Regions from separate parts of the Proteiniclasticum sp. C24MP genome, predicted to be linked through region 2. Evidence: predicted binding sites of a transcription regulator. Region 2 holds the regulator's gene; each other region holds the start of a gene.
The links. The regulator NrdR, encoded in region 2, represses ribonucleotide reductase genes. The targets are predictions, from matches to a motif close to CACNANATNTNGTG.
Positions count from the first base shown of each region.

Region 1 (6,789 bases), on a different contig from region 2:
CTGATGACTCTGTTCATGTACTTGCTGTTCAGATCATACTTTTCAAAGGGTCCAACCGCTTTTGCCATCAGAGCGGAAACCTTGTAGCTTTCCCCTGTAATCAGTCCCATGATACCCGCTGACAGCGCTCTTGCTTCATCCGAGTCATAAGGAAGGCCTAAAGCCATAAGCAGTGAGGCGATGTTCGCAATACCAAGACCTGTTGTTCTGAACATATAGGTCTTTCTTGCAATATCCACAGTAGGGAACTGTCCCCAGTTGATGGAGGATTCCAGAAGCAGCTGATTCAGTCCGATCATATGCTTCAGACCCTTGACATCAAGCAGGTTCTTCTCCACATCATAGAATCTGTAGACGTTCAGTGAGGCAAGGTTACAGCTTGTATCATCCAGGAATGCGTATTCTCCGCATGGATTTGTGGAATTCAGACTGTTGTGCTTTGCCCATAGATCACCATCTTCCCCTGCAGGGCATGTATGCCAGGCATTGAATGTGTCAGTGAACTGAGGTGCCGGATCTGCGGATCTGCAGGCGGCATCGTTGAACTCTTCCCATAGCTTGGAGACTTTGATCTCTCTGTTTACGGAATCATCCACTCTACCTCTGAGGGTGATTGTTGCATCAGGATCATTCTCCAGATTCTTCACTTTTCTCATGAATTCATCAGAGATACGTAAAGAGTTGTTTGAATTCTGACCGGATACGGTTTCGTATGCTTCTCCGTCTATGTCAGCATCATATCCCATCTTCGCCAGAGCGCGGACCTTATCTTCTTCCTTCGCTTTCCAGAGGATGAACTGTTCGATTTCAGGGTGGTCCACATCAAGACAGACCATCTTGGCTGCTCTTCTTGTGGTTCCGCCTGACTTGATTGCTCCGGCATTTCTGTCAAGGCCTTTCAGGAAGCTCATAAGTCCTGATGAAACGCCTCCGCCTGTGAGTTTCTCACCAACGGCTCTGATATTGGAGAAGTTTGTTCCAGTACCGGATCCGCCTTTGAAAAGCTTTGTTTCTGCAACATACTGTTCAGAAATGGAATGTTCTCCCAGAAGCTTGTCTTCAATGGATAGGATGAAACAGGCAGATGCCTGTGTTCTTGTATAGGTGTCCTGTGATTTCACGACTTTCTTCTGCTTCGGATCATAGTAGTACAGGTCATTCTGACCACCTGTGATGCCGTAGCTCTGCTTCAGTCCTGTGTTGAACCACTGAGGAGAGTTCGGGGCGTACATCTGATTCAGAAGACCGTATACCATTTCATCATAGAATATGTCCTTTTCATCCTGTGTCTTGATGATGCCTTCATCTGCCAGAGATTCCATCCAGAAAGAAACCATTCTATGCGCGACCATCTTCATGGAATCCTCATAACCGGATTCATTGTTTACACCAGCTCTTCTGAAATACTTCGAAGCGATGATGTCCACGGCATTCTGCGAATAATGAGCAGGAAATTCCAGTCCTTTCATTTCCACAATGACTTTGCCGGTCTTATGGTTTTTCAAGAGAACATCTCTCTTGCTCCAGTCAAATAAGTCATAAACAGTTTTGTCTTTATTATTATCCAGCTCTTTAGTATAATAACGTTTGAACAAGTCTTTAATATCCTTCATTGCTAACCTCCCAAATAATTGACGATGAATTAAGTATAATACTATATGTTGTGCAAAGCAATACTCAAAAACACAATATGTAGATATTTAACAACTTGACAACGCGAAAAAAAGGGGAAAAGAAATTACAGGATTTAAAAGAACTCAAAAAGACCAAGGGAAAGCGTGTTTCATCGGATAAATTTGCACTGAACTTACAAAATTTGAGGAAAATGAGGTATGATGATTAAAGAATTTAAAGGGGTCAGACCCGAAATACAGGAAAATTGTTTTATTGCGGAAAATGCGACACTCATAGGAGATATCAGAATAGGCGAACAATCTTCCGTCTGGTATGGTACGGTGATCCGCGGGGATGTAGCGCCCATACGCATTGGCAGACAAACCAATATACAGGACAATTCCATCCTCCACACAGACAAGGGACTGACGCTGACCATCGGAGATCATGTGACTATTGGGCATGGATGTATCATACATGGCGCATCCATCTTGGGAAATTCCATCATCGGTATGGGCAGTATCCTTCTGAACGGTTCTGAAATCGGTAAAAACACCATGATCGGGGCAGGGAGCCTTGTTACGGAAGGAAAAAAGATTCCTGAGGGAGAACTGTGGATGGGAAGACCTGCAAAATTCGTAAGAAAATTGACGATTGAAGAAATCGTGAAATTAGAAAACTCGGCAAAGCACTATTTTGACTATGCGATGGAGCATAAAGGAGACAGAAATGATTAAGTTTGGCGATTACAATATGTTGAAGGTGAAGCGAGAAGCTTCCTTCGGACTTTATCTGGACAAGGAGACAGGGAACACTTCAGATGATATTCTACTTCCCAATGGGAACATCGTCGGGGACACCCCGAAAATAGGGGACGAAGTCCAGGTGTTCATTTACAGGGATTCCAAGGACAGACTCATTGCAACCATGAAAAAGCCTAAGGTTACTGTAGATAATTTTGCAGTGCTTAAAGTAACTTCCGTAACCGAGTTCGGTGCGTTCATGGATTTCGGACTGGAAAGAGATATTCTGGTACCGAAAAGAGAAATGAAATACACCATGGTGCCCGGAAACGAATACCTTGTATTCATCTATGAGGATAAGACCGGTCGTCTGGCAGCTTCCACAGAAGTCGGCAGATACCTGGATATCCCTGAAGAAGAACAGTATCAGGTGGGGGAGACCGTCACTGGCATCGTGTATGATAAACAGACCAACGGCACACTGGAAGTGGCCATTGAAGAGAAATATATGGGCATCGTGCTGAAGAATGAATACTTCACGGACATCAATCCTGGAGACAGAGTCACAGGAACCATCAAGAGAGTCCTTGAAGATGGAAGGATCAGCTTCACCCCCAGAAAGAAAATGATCGAGGCGAAAGAGGAGCTCTCTGATACAATCCTTGATTATCTGAAGGAACATGACGGATTCATGCCTTACAATGATAAGTCCACACCGGATGAAATCAGAAAGCAGTTCAACAGCAGCAAGAACTACTTCAAGATTTCTCTGGGAAATCTGATGAAAAAAGGACTGATCAGACAGGATGAAAAGGGAACCCATCTGAAATAGAGACCCTACACGGAGGAGGACATAAATTGATAGAAACAGCAAATCCTACAGGAATGAGCAGAGAAAAGAAAATGAAGAGCGCACTTCTCTTCGTCAAGGCACAGCTGAAAAACGAAACAGACACCTTGGCGAATCTGGCCAATATCAGCGCTGTGATCAATATGTACATGGATGATATCAACTGGGTCGGATTCTACCTCATGAAGGAAGGGGAACTGCTCCTCGGACCTTTCCAGGGGAAGCCCGCCTGCAACCGCATTGAGATCGGCTCTGGAGTATGCGGAACCAGTGTGAAGGAAAGGAAAACCCAGATGGTGGACGACGTACTGGCCCTTGACAACCATATCGCTTGTGATTCCGCATCCCGTTCCGAACTGGTGGTGCCAATCTGTAAAGAGGGAGAAGTCTTCGGCGTACTGGACATCGACAGCCCCTCTCTATCAAGGTTCACGGATCTTGAGAAGACCTATATGGAAGAACTCGTAGCGATTCTGGAAAAATCTCTGTAAATCAGACACAACATCTTCATGAAAAAAGATTGAGCCGTTTTTCTTCGGCTCAATCTTTTTTTCACATTTTCTTCTGCAGTTCCACGATGGTATTGAATTCGGTATACAGCAGGTCCAGAGTTTCAAAGATCCTCATAGCACCTTCGGAATCCTCAGAAGGATAAATCTTCAGATGAGGCATATACTTCACCTCATCCTCCTCGCTCGTTTTCAGGAAATCGAGATTTTTCAGTTCTTCCGTGAATTTTCTGAACTCCATTAAATCATGCTCCTGCACAATCACTTTATAGGTGTCTTTTGTATAGCAGCTGTCATAAGCCAGGTGCGTCATGACTTTCAGTCTCCGGATCACTTCTTCTGCCGTCTTCAGGTTCTTCTTCTGCATGACATTCAGTGGAATCAGGGGTTCTTTCTTCAACGCCTCGATATTATTCGTGACAATTTCGATATCTGCGAAGACATGGCTAAAAGGCATATTGTAGCTCATTTTCTCCGGATTTTCATGATCCATCAGATAATCATAGGTCAGGGACATGATGTTTTCCAGCTTGAGTCTTACAAACTCCAGTCTTTTTCTTGTGATCTTCCGATAATAGAAGAAAGAAAAAATCAGGTTGAAGATGATTGCGATGAGAACACCCAGTCCCAATGCCAGCATACGGAGTCTGATCGTCAGAAGAATGCTTGGATTGCCCATGGCATCACTCTGAATAAACTGCGTCATGTAGATGCTGGTGAAGATGGCAACAGGGGATACTGCCCTGTAGTCAATCTTCAGTGCCATATACAGTGTAAGTCCCATTCCCAGCATGATGGTGAGAATGTTCACACCCAGAAAATAGACAAGAATTCCTGTTGTGACGGCACCAAGAAATGATGCAAGCAGCTGATTGACGCCGCCTTTCACAGCCGAAATGTTTGTTGCCTCAAGATTATACATGACACCCAGAAGGACTGAAATCATATCAAGTCTTGTCACATCGAACATCATGCCGAAAACATATCCTGTTCCTATGGCGAGCATCGCCTTCAGGATATAGAGCCATGAGTCGAGAAGTACCGCTTCTTTTCTTAGTCCGATGAGTCTTTTAATCTGTTCCATACTTGCTCCTTTGCTGAATAAAAAAATATAATTTCCGTACTCATAATAATATCACAGACGATAAAAGATGTGTATGTATTTATTCCTGCGGAAGATAACACCCCCCTGAAGCCTGTCATGTATGCTTCAGGGGGGTCTTTCCTATGCTACAGTGGAAGATTGTTCTTTTTTCTGTACGCTCTCATGAAAATCTTGATGATCTCATTGGCTAGGAGAGGCAGCAGGGATAAACCAAAGACGATGAGCCAGTCATTCAGCGGCAGTGCGATGACTTTAAACGCTTCTGCCAGGAATGGGATGGAGATCAATCCGAACTGTAGTCCTGTTCCTGCAATGATTGACAGAAGAAGATACTTGTTCTTGAAGAATCCCACCTGGAATATGGATTTTGTTTCGCTTCTCATGGTCAGTGAATAGAAAAGCTGTGATGTGGCCAGTACGACAAAAGCCATGGTTCTGGCATAAATCAGGACATCTTCCGGCGCATCGGCAGATTCGAAAAGGGAAGAACCCCGCTCTTCAAGGCCTATGGCGAATGCAAGCAAAGTAAGGGAACCGATGAGAAGTCCTCCGATGATTGCTCTGATTCCTGCACCTCGTGCGAAAAAGCTTTCCTTCGGATCTCTTGGCTCTTTCTTCATTACATCCGGGTCTCCAGGGTCTACTCCTAATGAGATCGCTGGAAGCGTATCTGTAACCAGATTCACCCAGAGGATCTGAGTAGGGAGCAGTGGAATCGCGAAGGAGAAGAGTACCGATACGAAAATCGCCACGATTTCTCCAAGGTTACATGAAAGCAGGAAGATTACGGCTTTCTTGATGTTGTTGTAGATATTTCTTCCTTCTTCAATGGCTGCAACGATGGTTGTAAAGTTGTCATCTGTCAGAATCATATCCGCCGCGCCTTTTGATACGTCTGTACCGGTGATGCCCATGGCTACACCTATGTCTGCATGTTTCAGTGATGGCGCATCGTTAACGCCGTCACCGGTCATAGACACGATGTTGCCCTGTTTCTTGAAGGCTTTGACGATTTTCACCTTATGATCCGGTGAAACTCTGGCAAAGACTCTGTAATTGTTGATTTTTTCAGCGAACTCTTCATCGGAGAGTTCGTCGATTTCAGCACCGGTCATGGCCTGACCGATATCATCTGCGATACCCAGCTCCTTGGCTATGGCAACTGCAGTATTCTTATGGTCACCGGTGATCATGATGGATGTGATGCCGGCCATATGAGCAGATGCGATGGAATCCTTCACTTCCAGTCTAGGTGGGTCGATCATTGCGACAAATCCTATGACTGTAAGATCCTTTTCCATTTCTTCGGGATCGATTTTCTCCTCAGCATCCTTATAAGCAACACCTAGAACTCTTAATGCCTCATTGGACATCTCGATGGATTTATCAAGAATGGTCTTTCTCATTTCCTCTGTCAGCGGTTTCACTTCTCCGTTGATCAGAATCGAGGAGGAGATCTTCAGGATATTGTCAATGGCGCCTTTTGTATGTACACGATAACCGTCATTCTCTTCGTTGAGGGTGGACATGAGTTTTCTGTCTGAATCAAAGGGTTTCTCATCCACTCGGGGATACAGCCTGTTCATTTCATCTTTCGTCATTCCATGTTTGTTGCCCAGAACAATCAGAGCGATTTCCGTCGGATCTCCGGTGGACTCTTTCTCATTGGCAGTGGCATCACTGCAGAGAACAAAGGACTTGATGAGTTCTTCCGACGCCTCATCTTTTGCCTCATGAGATTCTTCTCTTATGTCCACTTCCACCAGTTCATCATAGATGTAATATTTCAGGACGGTCATTTTGTTCTGTGTAAGTGTTCCTGTCTTGTCGGAACAGATGATATTGACAGAGCCCAGTGTTTCAACAGCAGGCAGCTTCTTCACGATGGCATTGATCTTGCTCATGCGGGTGACACCCAGAGCCAGAACAATGGCCACGATGGCAGGTAGTCCTTCCGGTATGGCCGCC
Region 1 covers NZ_JBINJW010000008.1:55,877-62,665, reverse strand. Annotated here, with positions in the region: gene ACHAL6_RS07855 (vitamin B12-dependent ribonucleotide reductase) at 1-1,613, opposite strand, end outside; gene ACHAL6_RS07850 (gamma carbonic anhydrase family protein) at 1,836-2,351, shown strand; gene ACHAL6_RS07845 (S1 RNA-binding domain-containing protein) at 2,344-3,189, shown strand; gene ACHAL6_RS07840 (GAF domain-containing protein) at 3,243-3,698, shown strand; gene ACHAL6_RS07835 (hypothetical protein) at 3,760-4,800, opposite strand; gene ACHAL6_RS07830 (calcium-translocating P-type ATPase, PMCA-type) at 4,947-6,789, opposite strand, start outside.
Region 1: the regulator NrdR is predicted to act here: its motif matches at 1,653-1,666, upstream of ACHAL6_RS07855 (vitamin B12-dependent ribonucleotide reductase).

Region 2 (6,789 bases):
TGAGAAAATCAAGGTGCTGCTTGCTCAGGCATTGTTTGGCAAGCCCGACGTACTGATTCTGGATGAGCCTACAAATGATCTGGATCTGCCATCCATCACATGGCTTGAAAACTATCTTGCGGATTTTGAAGGCACTGTCATTGTAGTATCTCATGACAGACATTTTCTTAATATGATCTGTACACATATCTGTGATGTGGATTACGGCAAGATCAAGATCTACATGGGGAATTACGATTTCTGGTATGAGTCAAGTCAGCTTATGGCTCAGCTCATGAAGGATTCAAACAAGAAGAAGGAAGAGAAGATCAGAGATCTTCAGAGCTTCATCACCAGATTCTCCGCAAATGCGTCAAAATCGAAGCAGGCTACTTCAAGGAAGAAGCTGCTGGATAAGATTACTTTGGATGATATAGCAGTATCAAACAGAAGATATCCCTTCGTAGGATTCAAACCTGAAAGAGAACCAGGGAATGATATCCTCATCGTGGAAAACCTTACAAAATCCATAGATGGAGTAAAAGTGCTGGACAATGTATCTTTCATTGTCGGCAGAGAAGATAAAATCGCATTTGCTGGAAATGATATTTCAGTAAGTACACTCTTCAAGATCCTGGCAGGGGAAATGGAACCAGACAGCGGTTCCTACAGATATGGAGTGACCATCACCAAAGGATATTTTCCTAGGGACAATGGTAAGTACTTCAACGATATCAGTCTCAACCTTGTGGACTGGATGAGACAGTACTCTGAAGAGAAAAGCGAAAGTTATTTGCGAGGATTCCTGGGCAGAATGCTGTTTTCAGGAGAAGAGGCTCTGAAAGAAGCCAATGTGCTTTCTGGTGGAGAAAGAGTGAGATGTATGCTTTCAAAGCTGATGCTTTCAACAGCAAATCTTCTGATTGTCGATCAGCCAACGAATCATCTGGACCTGGAGTCCATTACTGCTGTCAATAACGGGCTCATCGATTTCAAAGGAGTGCTGCTCTTTTCAAGTCATGACCATCAGTTCAGCCAGACAGTAGCCAACCGTGTCATTGAAGTCACTCCAGAGAGCTTCTTTGATAAACTCTGCAGTTTCGATGAATATATCGAAAACAGGGAAGAAAGAAAAGTTTCATAAAGAGGTAACCCCGAATGCATATGCATTCGGGGTTTTTGCCAGGCAGCATATTATTTATAATGAAAGAAATATAATCACGGTACCTATGGAAATGTTTACAGAAAAGCGTTATATTAGAAAAAGAATAGGTATAGTTGAGATGATAATGTCTCTAGAATGGGGTTAGATTTGAAAAATGAAACACAATCACTGAAAAAGACGCAACTGAAGGATTATACTCTGATTTTCTTTGGAATCATTCTTACAGCAGCTTCCATCGTTTATATTTTCACTCCCAACAGGCTTGCTGCGGGAGGGGCACAAGGCATAGCTCTTGTGATCAATCATCTAACAGGTATAAACAGCGGACTTCTCATGATTCTTATTAACGGGATGCTTTTCATAACTGCATTCATGCTCATAGGCACAAGTTTTGGAGCAAAAACACTGTTCTCCTCTCTAGGCCTTTCTTTTGTGGTATTCATAATGGAAAGATATCTTTATTTCGGACCACTTACTGACAATCTGATGCTTGCCACAATTTTCGGAAGTGCTCTTATGGGAATGGGCGTAGGAATCATTCTCAACAGAAATGCATCCATTGGTGGTACCAGTCTCATTGGGAAAATCATATCTAAGTTCACGTATCTGGATCAGGTGAATTGTATTGTAGCCACCGATATTCTGGTGACTCTCTTTTCCATGGTCGTATTCGGAATTGAAATTGGTCTGTACCAGCTTCTTTCCGTATATCTCACCGGTGAGATCATCAATAAAGTCATTGATGGAATCACCTACCGCAGAGAAGTCATGATCATAAGTGAGAAAAGAAACCTCATCATGAAGTATCTGATCAACGACATGAAAAGAGGGGCTACACTTCTGAATGGAAGAGGTGGCTTTACGGGAAAGGATACAGAAATTATTCTGACCATACTGACCAGAAGAGACTTCATCAAGCTGAAGCTCTACATTCGTAAAGTGGATCCTCAGGCTTTCATATCTGTGAACATTGTGGCTGAAGTATCAAGCGCATCCACTGAAAGTCCTCTGGCTTGAAGAAATCGCGCAAAAGTTACAGAATTGAATGAATTATGTGAAATAAATTATTAATTATTGAATTTTGTTTTAATTATTGAAGAATAGAATGTATAATTGAATTATATATTTTTTAGGGAGGTATGCTACAGTGCAAACGGACAACTTTATAATAGGGCTTGATATCGGTACTCAGTATATAAAAGCATCTGCATCTTCGTTGCAGGATAATACCCTTATGTATGGATCCGTTGTTGAATCACAGGGAACGGATAAGAACGGCATTACAGATATCAAAGCTTTGAGCAGCGCAATCAAAAAAGTGATAAATAAACTTGAAGTCAAAATTTCAAGAAATATTTCTACCGCATTTGTATGCATTCAGCCGGAATATGTCAAACTGATAGACACACAAGGTCACGCATCGGTTATAAGCGATGAGGTTACCCAGTATGAGATAGATAAGGCTCTTGATGGGGCTCAGCTCATTTCGCTGGAACCGGATGAAGAGATTGTGGATGTTATTGTAAATAAATACTATGTGGATGACACAGCATATAAGGATCCATTAGGAGTAAAAGGAAGACATCTGGATATAAGAGCGCAGCTGGTCACTGCGAAAAAGGAATATGTTGAATCCATTTATGATGCCATGGCCAATGCCAAGCTGAAAGTGGCAGGAACTGGACTTGGAAGCGTTGCGGCATCAAGCCTGCTTCTTTCCAGAAGAGATCTTCAGAATGGCGCCATATTAGTTGATACCGGTGCGAACATGACCAGAGCCACTCTTTTCAAGGACAATCGACTGGTGGACTCTGATGTGATTAATCTGGGTGGAAAGAGCATAACCAGAGATATCGCCATAGTCATGAAGACATCACTTCTTGAAGCGGAAGAAGTGAAAAAAGGATATGCGAAAGATCAGCTGACGTTAGATGATGAAAAATACAATCTCATTGAAGAAATCATCAAAGCCAGAGTTGAGGAAATTATGTCATTCGTTGAGCGTTTCTGTGAAAAATATGCGGCGGACGAAGGGATAAAAAAAGTCGTGATTTATGGTGGTGGTTTATGCGGATTCACCAATATCAATAAATTATATAAATCTACGATGAATAAGTCCACAAATTTTGTTACATCTGATATAATAAGGGATGATAGTGTGTTTAACATCCAATCTGGTGGATTAGCCTATCATTTGTTGACTGCGATTCATTGCAAAGGGGCCATAGATGAAATGGTCAGGTCGGATAATGAAAGTGTTGATGAGAGAAGTAAGGAAGCCATGAGCGACGAAGATTTTTTCAGGAAATATCAGAATCAGTTCAAGACACAGAAGGAAACGGATACTGAGGGCGGATATGATTCAGATGACGATTATCTGGAAGAAGAGAACTTTTTCGATAAAATCCGTGAATGGTTCATAAATTTTAAAAATAAGATTATTAATAAATAAGGGGGAATTAAATCGTGTTAGATTTTGATTTTCAGATTCAGGGCCCAGCAGAAATAAAGGTAGTAGGTTGCGGCGGCGGAGGAAACAACGCTGTCAATAGAATGATAACAGAAGGGTTAGGGGATGTAGACTTTATCTCGATCAATACAGATAAACAGGCACTTCTACAGTCCAATGCTACGCATAAGATTCAGATCGGAGAAAAACTCACTAAAGGACTAGGAGCAGGTGCGAATCCGGAAATCGGAGAGAAAGCGGCGGAAGAGTCAAAAGAAGAAATCATGGCAGCGCTGAAGGGTGCTGATATGGTCTTTATTACTGCTGGAATGGGTGGTGGAACAGGGACAGGTGCTACACCGGTAGTTGCTGATATCGCCAGATCCATGGGGATTCTCACTGTTGGAGTGGTTACAAAGCCGTTTAACTTCGAAGGTAAGACCAGAATGAAGAATGCTGATGTAGGTATTCAGAAGCTCAAGGAAAAAGTGGACTCATTGGTTACGATTCCAAATGAAAGACTGCTTATGATCGTGGACAAGAGAACAACATTCAAAGAAGCTTTCAACAAAGCGGATGATGTTTTAAGACAAGGTGTCCAGGGGATTACGGACCTGATTACAGAAAACGGTCTTGTTAATCTTGACTTTAATGATGTCAGAACAATTATGCTGAATAAAGGACTGGCACATATGGGTGTTGGTTATGGTAAAGGTGAGAATAAAGCGGTTGATGCGGTCAAACAGGCGATTTCTTCACCACTGCTTGAAACTAAGATTGACGGAGCCACTGGCATTCTCCTGAATGTAACGGGTGGAGATGACCTGTCTCTTCTTGAAATCAATGAAGCGGCAGAAGTTGTAAAAGATGCAGCTGACCAGGATGCGAACATCATCTTCGGTGCTGTCATTGATCCTAAGCTGAAAGATGAGATCAAGATTACTGTTATCGCCACAGGCTTTGATGAGGTTAAAGTATACACCAGAGAAGAAGAGAAGAAGCCTGAAGTGAAAGAAGAAGTTAAACTGGAAGCAGAAGGCGAGAGCAAGGATCTGGAGACTGCTGAAGATCAGCTGGAGATTCCAGCTTTCCTGAGAAACAGATACAATAAGTAATTGAGGTGTAGCCCATGAAATGCCCGTTTTGCACTTTTCCTGAGAGTAAGGTCATCGATTCAAGGGCAATTGAAGATAATTCTGCAATAAGGAGAAGGCGAGAATGTCTCTCCTGTGGTAAGAGATATACAACATTTGAGAAAGTGGAAGATATCCCGATTTTGGTTGTGAAGAAAGATGACAGCAGAGAGAACTTCGATAAGAATAAAATTATCGTAGGGCTTATTAGAGCATGCCAGAAACGTCCGGTTTCAAGATTTCAGATTGAAGAAATCGCTTCAGACATCGAAAGAACCATCTCCAATAGCATGATCTCGGAAATATCCTCCGAAGAAATTGGAGAAATGGTTATGGACCGTTTGAAGGAAGTGGACGAGGTAGCTTATGTCAGATTTGCTTCAGTGTACAGACAGTTCAAAGACATCAATACGTTCCTGACTGAAATCAAGAATCTGATGGGAAATGAAAAAGTGAACGAGTCGAAAAAGAAAAACAATAAACTATAATACAATAACATTGATGTGCGATATAGAATCAGAAATGATGATATGTGGCACTTTTTGTTGTATGCGGTAATTTATGGGAAACAGCTTACAGCGAGAGAAATCGCGATTCGCGTTAATTCTAGGTAAATTGGGTGTTATTCAATTGTAATGAATTTGTCTTTATGGTTAAATTAAAGAGAATAGAAAGGGAGTGAATGGCTTTATGGCTAAAGATAAAGTGCTGATTATTGATGACGAAGAACATATTGTTGAACTCATTCGCTATAACCTGGAAAGTGCAGGATATGATGCGATAGAAGCATATAATGGAACAGATGGAATAAAATCCGCAAAAACAGAAAAACCCACACTGATTTTACTTGATGTGATGCTTCCGATGATGGATGGTCTGGAAGTATGCAGAAAACTGAGAAAAGATGATGCGACGAAGCATATTCCCATTATCATGCTCACAGCAAAATCAGAGGAGATTGATAAAATTCTGGGTCTGGAGCTGGGTGCAGATGATTATATCACTAAGCCGTTCTCTGTGAGAGAACTTCTTGCTCGTATTAAAGCCGTTCTCAGAAGAACAGGCACAGAACTGGAAGAATCTTCGATATTCACATTTTCTGATGTCACAATCGATTACGACAAGCATCTGGTCACAAAAAGCAATGTGAAGGTCGATCTGACTTTAAAGGAGTATGAACTCCTTGATATACTGATCAAAAACAGAGGAAAGGTTCTGAAGAGAGACCTTCTATTAGATAAAATCTGGGGCTACGAATATGTCGGTGAGACAAGAACGGTGGATGTCCACATAAGGCACTTGAGGCAGAAACTGGAAGATGATGATAAAAACCCTGTGTACATTGAAACCGTGAGGGGAATCGGTTACCGGTTCAATGATCTGGAATTATGAGCAGAAGGATCATAACGACTTTTCTGGCGAGTATTATAGTGGCGATGTTCTTTCTGACCTCCGCCTTTCTCATCATTTCCAACCTGCAGAAACTGGAACTCGTGTCCGATAAACTCGAGACGAACAATGAAGTCCTGATGAATTATATGGAGGCTACGGACATCGATCCGATCATTTTATTGAGAAGTGCGAACAAGTCCTTTCGGATGACGCTGATTGATGAAAGAGGGAATGTGATTTTTGATTCATCTGGAAAAGAAACTTTTGAAAACCATCTGCTCAGAAAAGAGATCGTGGATGCTTTTTCTTATGGAACAGGCTCCGATGTAAGGGTTTCGGAATCCTTAGGGATTCAGATGGTTTATTTTGCAAATCTTCTTCCGGATGGCAGATATATTCGAAGCTCCATGGAATCCGGATCTCTGGATTTGGGAAACCAGTTCACCAAGTATATGGCAGTGGCATTTGTGCTGGTAATCGGACTGGCTTATTTCCTTGCTCAGAGAATTTCGAATTATCTGGTTGAACCAATCAACGAAATGACCTTTGCCACAGAGCGGATAGCAAATGGTGAATATACAAGAAGAGTCAGTGTCAGAAGAGACGCTGAATTGGGTAAGCTTGGCATAAACTTCAACAATATGGCAGCGCGACTTGAAAGTACATTTCTA
Region 2 covers NZ_JBINJW010000006.1:125,352-132,140, forward strand. Annotated here, with positions in the region: gene ACHAL6_RS07000 (ABC-F family ATP-binding cassette domain-containing protein) at 1-1,123, shown strand, start outside; gene ACHAL6_RS07005 (YitT family protein) at 1,292-2,161, shown strand; gene ftsA (cell division protein FtsA) at 2,292-3,596, shown strand; gene ftsZ (cell division protein FtsZ) at 3,611-4,708, shown strand; gene nrdR (transcriptional regulator NrdR) at 4,723-5,214, shown strand; gene ACHAL6_RS07025 (response regulator) at 5,417-6,118, shown strand; gene pnpS (two-component system histidine kinase PnpS) at 6,115-6,789, shown strand, end outside.

Region 3 (6,789 bases), on a different contig from region 2:
ACAGTTTTATTTTCTGATTTCCTTCATTCTATAAATGAATATACATCACTTTATGCAGCTTTCATGCACTGATACGCCGAGGCAGCCCTGCAGAATCTGGCAGAATCCTAAAAAAATAAAGCCTCAGAACAATCTGACACTAGATTGTTTTGAGACTTTATTTGAATGAGGAAGATAGATTCTGAAGCATATGCTTCACCGTTGAAAATCTTAACAAAGCTGGTGCTACTGACTCAAGGACGTGCGAAATAGTAACTGTCCGTATGGACCTTGAAACAGGTCTCTTCCAGTAAAGATACTCCAGTCAGATGCAGGACCATAGGGTTCACACCATACATTGTTAATTTTTTATCCATAACCGATATTACACGAGGTCCCACCTGAAGTCAAGTTGTCTTGCCATTTTTTTAACATTTTTTAATGATTCCTTTCAGCTTTCTTAAAAAGAAAAAAGGACATCCGGTTTTTCCGAATATCCTTCAGCTGTTCTCTTTACAGACCAAGCAGTCTGTTTATTCCATACTGATCAAAGCCGATGATGACGCTTCCGTTGATGTCCAGCACCGGTACACCCATCTGATTGGTCTTATTGATCATTTCCGTAGCAGCCGCACGGTCTCTTGAAACATCCTTTTCCACAAAGGAAATGTTGTTTTCTCTCAGATAGGACTTTGCACGATTGCACCATACGCAAGTGGGTGTAGTATAGATTGTTACCTGATTCATTCTTCTATTCACTTTCCAGATTATAAATTGAATATAGAGTTATACCCTATAGGGGTATATTATCAGATTCAGCGTGCTCTGCCAACATCCCTTGAGTCAACCTTGTTTTCATATCAGGTTGACTCAGGATGTCAAAATCCTTATACTGAAGAAAGTGAAAACTTTTCCTCAATGCAGGAATAAGACTGTATAAGAAGCCATAGGAAACCGACAGGAGTGATCGAAATTTGAGCAAAGATAAAATACTGACTCTGCTGGAAGAACATAAGGGAAAGATTCTCTCAGGGAATGATCTGTCCTCGAAGCTTGGCATATCGCGAAACGCCATATGGAAATCCGTCAACGCCCTGCGAAAAGAGGGCCACCAAATCACTTCCATCCGAAACAGAGGGTATGTTCTGGAGCTCGGAAGCGATCATCTTTCAGAAAGCGAAATCAGAATGCATCTGGGAGAATCCTCTTCCACACACAATATACTGATCCTTACTGAGACCCCTTCCACCAATACCTATATCAAAGAACACAAGGATCTTCCGGACAATACCGTGGTCCTCTCAAATACTCAGACCAGCGGGCGAGGACGTTTGGGTAAAACATTCCATTCCCAGGACCAGGGGGGCATCTATCTCTCCCTTTTGAAGGTGAAAGAGCTGACGAAATATGATACGGATCTGGCAACCCTGGCCGCTGCCGTAGCCACCGCGGAAACACTGGACAAGGTCTGCGGAACAGAAACCGCCATCAAATGGGTCAATGATCTGTATCTGAACGGACTGAAGGTATCGGGAATCCTTACGGAGGGAACCATCGAATTCGAGTCCGGGACCTTAAGCAGCCTCATCATAGGCATCGGCATCAATGTCAATACAGAGCGCTTTCCCGAAGAACTGGAGGATATCGCCACTTCTCTTTATCAGGTCACCGGAAAGAAATCCGTACGCAGCGAAATAATCGGCCACCTGCTGAGAAGCCTTGAAGAGCATCTGCGCATGACGAAGGACAATCCGGAGGAACTTCTTCGGAAGTATAAGAAAAGAATGCTGTATCTGGGAGAAGAGATCACCATCCATCGCGGAAATGAGATCGCCTACGGAAAACTTATGGATCTCAGCCGTAAAGGACATCTGATCATCGAATCCGAAGGAAAGACCCTGACCTTAAATTCAGGAGAAATCAGCATAAGAAAGAGAGAGATAAGAAATGAATGAAACAGCGCTGAGAAAAATCAGCACCAGAGACCTGGCCATAATTCCGATTTTTTCCGTACTCACTGCCGTAGGGGCATTCATAAGAATCCCCATAGGCGTAGTCCCTGTTTCCCTGCAGACCGTCTTTGTGGTGATCTCTGCACTGATTCTAGGCAGAAAGGCATTCTATGCGCAGCTGATCTACGTCCTTCTGGGACTCATGGGATTACCGGTCTTTACAGGCGGTGGCGGCATCGGATACATCTTCACCCCCACCTTCGGCTATCTCCTGGGCTTCATGGCCGCAGCCAGCATCATGGGTGCGCTCAGAGAAAGACTTGAAAGAATCGGATTCTTCAGACTGGCCCTCATCGCTCTTCTGGGACTTGTGGTGATCTACGGATTCGGCGTCTCCTATCTGTATCTCCTGAAGAATCTGATCCTCACAGGAACACCCATGGCTCTTTATGACGCCATCCGCTATGGTGCACTTCTTTTCCTGCCCATGGATACCCTGTGGTGTCTCTTCGGCGCACTGCTATCAGAAAGACTGCTGAGGCATCCGTATTTCTCCAGGCGCTGATACAGCGAAACATGGAGGATGCCAAAAAAAACGAAAACCAGAAGGTCCCTTATGCTGAACTGCTTCCGCATAAGGGACCTTTCTCAACATGCTCGTTTTTCTTCAGAGCGGACTCTCTCACCGGATCTGCTTTATGATGGAACCGAAGAAGTACTGCACAGTTTCCAGGCATGAAAAAAAGAACACTCGCTTCAAGTGTTCCCCCTGTCTTCTTTGCATATGAAGTTCAACTATTCTTATCTTCCACTGTAGATAACCGCTTCTTCATCATGGCCGTTCTCTTCCAGTATGTCTATGACCGCATAATGAATATCTTCTCCATAGAGCTCGTTCCCTATGGTCTGAAGCTTTTTCATCACTTCTTCTGTCAGCATTTCGATCTGGGAAACGGATATTTCCTTTCCGGAAGCCGAAAAAACTTCCTTTACTGAATCCTCAAGGATTCTCTGATCAAACGCTTCAATGGTCTTGTCTTTCTTCATCACTATTACCTGCTCCATCTGCATTTCGATCTCATCTCCATCCACTATATATTGTGCTATCACACACCTAATAATACTACATATAGGTGAAATTGTAAACAACATATCACTCCCTGTGGTGCAGGAAAAGAGAAATGAATTCATCGCTTCGAAGCGATTGCTGCTGACCCTCATTTCCTGTGCAAAGGGAAGAAACCTGGATCGTCCTTACACAGTAGCGTTCCAGGTTTCCGCATGATATTCTCTCTATAAGGCTTTTGCTATGGCGATATTGGCGATGGTTGTGATGTTGGAACGGATGTCCATCTCAAAGATCTCATGGGCATTTTCCACGTAGGATTTGGAGATGTTCAGTGTACCCGCTGTGATGAATTTCTTCTGCACTGGAGATGCCTTGGTCACAAGATCGCCTACTTCTTCAAGGGATTCCTTGTATTTCAGATCGGAAATCTTGCTCACAAGATCCACCTTGATGTCTCTTGTCTTGCCCTTGATGAGATTTTTCTTCTCCGCCAGGTCATAAGCGACGCGCAGGAGCATGTAGTTTCTTTCTGTGATGAGCTTCTCATCCTCTTTCAGTGTGTTCATGACATATCTCAGCGCTTTTGATACATTGTTCAGATAGATGGCTGTGGTTTCCGTACCCACCAGGAATGCCAGAAGACTTCTTAACGTCGTCTCCAGGATCTCCTCCTCCGTCTCTTCACCCAGATCCAGGAAGGATCCGTCCGCCTGCTGGTTCTTCGCCAGTACTCTCAGGAGATTGTCACGATCATACTTGATGGCCATTTTCGCTTCTTTATGGGTCATTCCCGATGTTGCCATCTTCTCTCTGATGTTCACATCAAAGCTGTAGGCCGCTTCATCAAGGAAGTATCCTCTGGCCAGATTCTTCATGGTGGATTCCGTCATATCCATAGGCACAATCCTGTTGAGACCGATACCCATGACAGGGTCTTCCATGGTCTCCAGCATCATGAAGCTGGTTTCGGACGAGATGATGGAATTTTCCTTGGACAGTTCAAGAATCTCCTCCTTGATCTGTTCCTGTTCCACGCCGCGTGCGAATCTTTCCTTCTCCACCAGAGACTCAATTCTCTTTCTTGCCCACACCTTCTGAATCAGCTTGGAGTTCTCTTCGATTTCAAGCTTATCCAGGTCGATGTGCATGGTATAGTCCACATCATCCACCACACCCTTGATATCGATGCTGCCGCTGATGCTTCCATCCACCAGGGCGAAGATGGTGAACGGTTCTCTGTCATAGAGGTAGGTGATGGTTCCCGGATAGGTCTTTTCAATGATCATGTCTCCGAAATCGATCTCCGTCACATCCAGCTGCGGATTATGAATTCTGTTGAACTGTCTCAGTATGATGTCATCGATTCTTTCCCCTTCATCGATGAATTCAGGTCTTCCGTTGCCCACTTCAGCAAGCTTGTTGATGAAGAAGCTGTTCACTTCCGTATCCATGCCGATGGGGAAGATTCTGTTGTTTTCGATGTTGGTCCGCACATATTCCAGCACTTCATCCTCATCCACGACATTGTCATCTGTGAAGAGGAAAATGGTGCACTCTGCATCTTCTTCATCTGCTTCTCTTATGGCATCCTTCACCGCTTCGAAGGTGCAGTCCCCTTCTCTTGTGGTGAGTCCTTCGATCCACTCTGTGGCTGCAGCCAGGTTTTCCTTGGTGAACTTCACTTTGCCGCCGCTGGAGAACTTGTACACTTCCTCGTTGTAGGCGATGAGATTAAACGTATCGCCCTCATCCAGGCTTCTCAGCGCGATGAGCACGGCATTTTTCGCCTCTTCCAGCTTGAACCCCTCCATGGATACGGAAGTATCCAGAATGAAGGAATAGTTGGTGGTATATTCCACAGGAATGTCTGGAAGAACAGGCGCCAGTTTCAGCATGAGAATGGACTTCTCCATCTCATCTTCATAATAGCTGTAGCCCATGCCTGCAGCAATCTGAGGATGCACTTCCTTCATGGTCAGAATGAAGTCATGGTCCAGTGTCTGGGCTTTTGTCACCGTGATCTTGGATAAGGTGTCATCTTCTCTTTCCACCTTGATCTTGTGACTTGGCGATTTGAATTCCATTTCCGAATAGGACTCCACCAGAAGGGACAGATAGAAATCCACTTCTTCCGCTTCTTCCTCCTCCTCATCTTCCGTGTAGTAGATGGGATCCACCACCGACGGAATATACAGAGAAAGCGTGTCATCTTCATAGGTCAGCTGATCCATGTAGCTGATGCGAAGATTCACTTTCTCGTTGGGGAGAATATTGCCGATGGTCACGGTAAAGTATTCATCATCCTTCTGTTCCAGCGTGAGCGTATTGATTCCTTCCTCTCTGCTTTCCTCCAGCGTCCGGAGAACCGCTTCGCGTTCCTCCACCATGGCTTTCAGATTTCTTCCACCCAGATTCACTTCTATCCCTGTTATGAGGGAAGTGGTGGGCACGGGAAAGCTGTAGACCCCTTCGATGTTGTCTCCTGTCGTGTTCTTGTAATCCTGGGAAATGGTGTATTCTATATACTCTCCACAGATATTCCCGGTGACTTCAAGACGGTTCAGTTTCACCTTCTTGTTGTCTCTTGTAGAAAGGCCGTATTTTTTCAGCATTTTTTGTACCTCCTTGAAAGGCAATCTATTATTTCTATTATAAGCTATTGAGGTATCAGGTTTAAAGGGAAAACGCAATTAATTCTGGGAGAAATCCCGACCATCCCACTGGACCCTCTTCCTTTTCTTCTGAGCTTCGTGCAGAAGAGGCCATTCCAAAAGGAATCAGCCTCTAGCATTCAGATATATTCTGTCCTGTATCAGAAGAGTGCGGATACGCAAACACGCGCTATTTCCATAGACTGGTCCACATGGATTTCCCCTGCCGCTTGGACTGATACATGGCCCGGTCCGCTCTTTTCACCGCATCGGTATAGGCGCTATCTTCTTCGATGAATCGAGTCGTACCTATGGAGATGGAAGCGCCGATAGTCCCTTTCTCCGCTTCTATGGATATTTCATCGACCTTTTCCTGAATCCGTTTCACGCAAGTTCTGATTCCTGCCTCTGAAACCTGATGTAATAGACAGATGAATTCATCGCCACCCCAGCGGATGATGACGTCACGCTCAGCCAGTGCAGACTTCACCTTGCCTGTCACCTCCACAAGTACGCGATCACCGATTTCATGACCATGCTCATCGTTGACACGTTTGAAATTATCGATGTCAAACATCAGAATCACCGGTGCAGTGCCACTGACATGATATTTATCAAAGTAAAGCGACATCATATTCTCACCGGAACGGCGACTGCCGGCACCGGTAAGAATATCAACGTTCAGTTCACTCTCCAGTTTCTCCATGGATTTTCTGAAGTATTTCTCATTGACCACGTAGAGAACCAGAAAACCTATGGCGATGGCCATCACGGAATAAATGAGAAATAGTGCGATATTATCCGACAGACTCGCATCACTTTCCGCACTTACATGGGCCACTCTGTCTTCAATGTCATCCAGATGAACGCCCATGGCGACGATCCAGTCATAGGGCTCATACGCCTTTGCATAGGTGATCTTTTCCGAAATGATGTCCGAATTCAGCTTTTTGAAATGATAACTGAAAAAGATCTCTCCGGATGCTCTGATTCCCTCCAGCTCCGTAAGATACGGGAAATTCCCCTGGGCATCCTCCATACTGGTGGACAGATAGCTCCCTTCCGTATCCTTGAGATTCGGATGAATCCTTCTGATGGCATAGTTCTCGCCACCCTCATACTGAAGCACTTCGTTCAC
Region 3 covers NZ_JBINJW010000004.1:30,473-37,261, reverse strand. Annotated here, with positions in the region: gene ACHAL6_RS05100 (glutaredoxin domain-containing protein) at 493-726, opposite strand; gene ACHAL6_RS05095 (biotin--[acetyl-CoA-carboxylase] ligase) at 954-1,934, shown strand; gene ACHAL6_RS05090 (biotin transporter BioY) at 1,927-2,496, shown strand; gene ACHAL6_RS05085 (ATP cone domain-containing protein) at 2,733-3,041, opposite strand; gene ACHAL6_RS05080 (VIT and VWA domain-containing protein) at 3,225-5,612, opposite strand; gene ACHAL6_RS05075 (diguanylate cyclase) at 5,842-6,789, opposite strand, start outside.
Region 3: the regulator NrdR is predicted to act here: its motif matches at 3,053-3,066, upstream of ACHAL6_RS05085 (ATP cone domain-containing protein).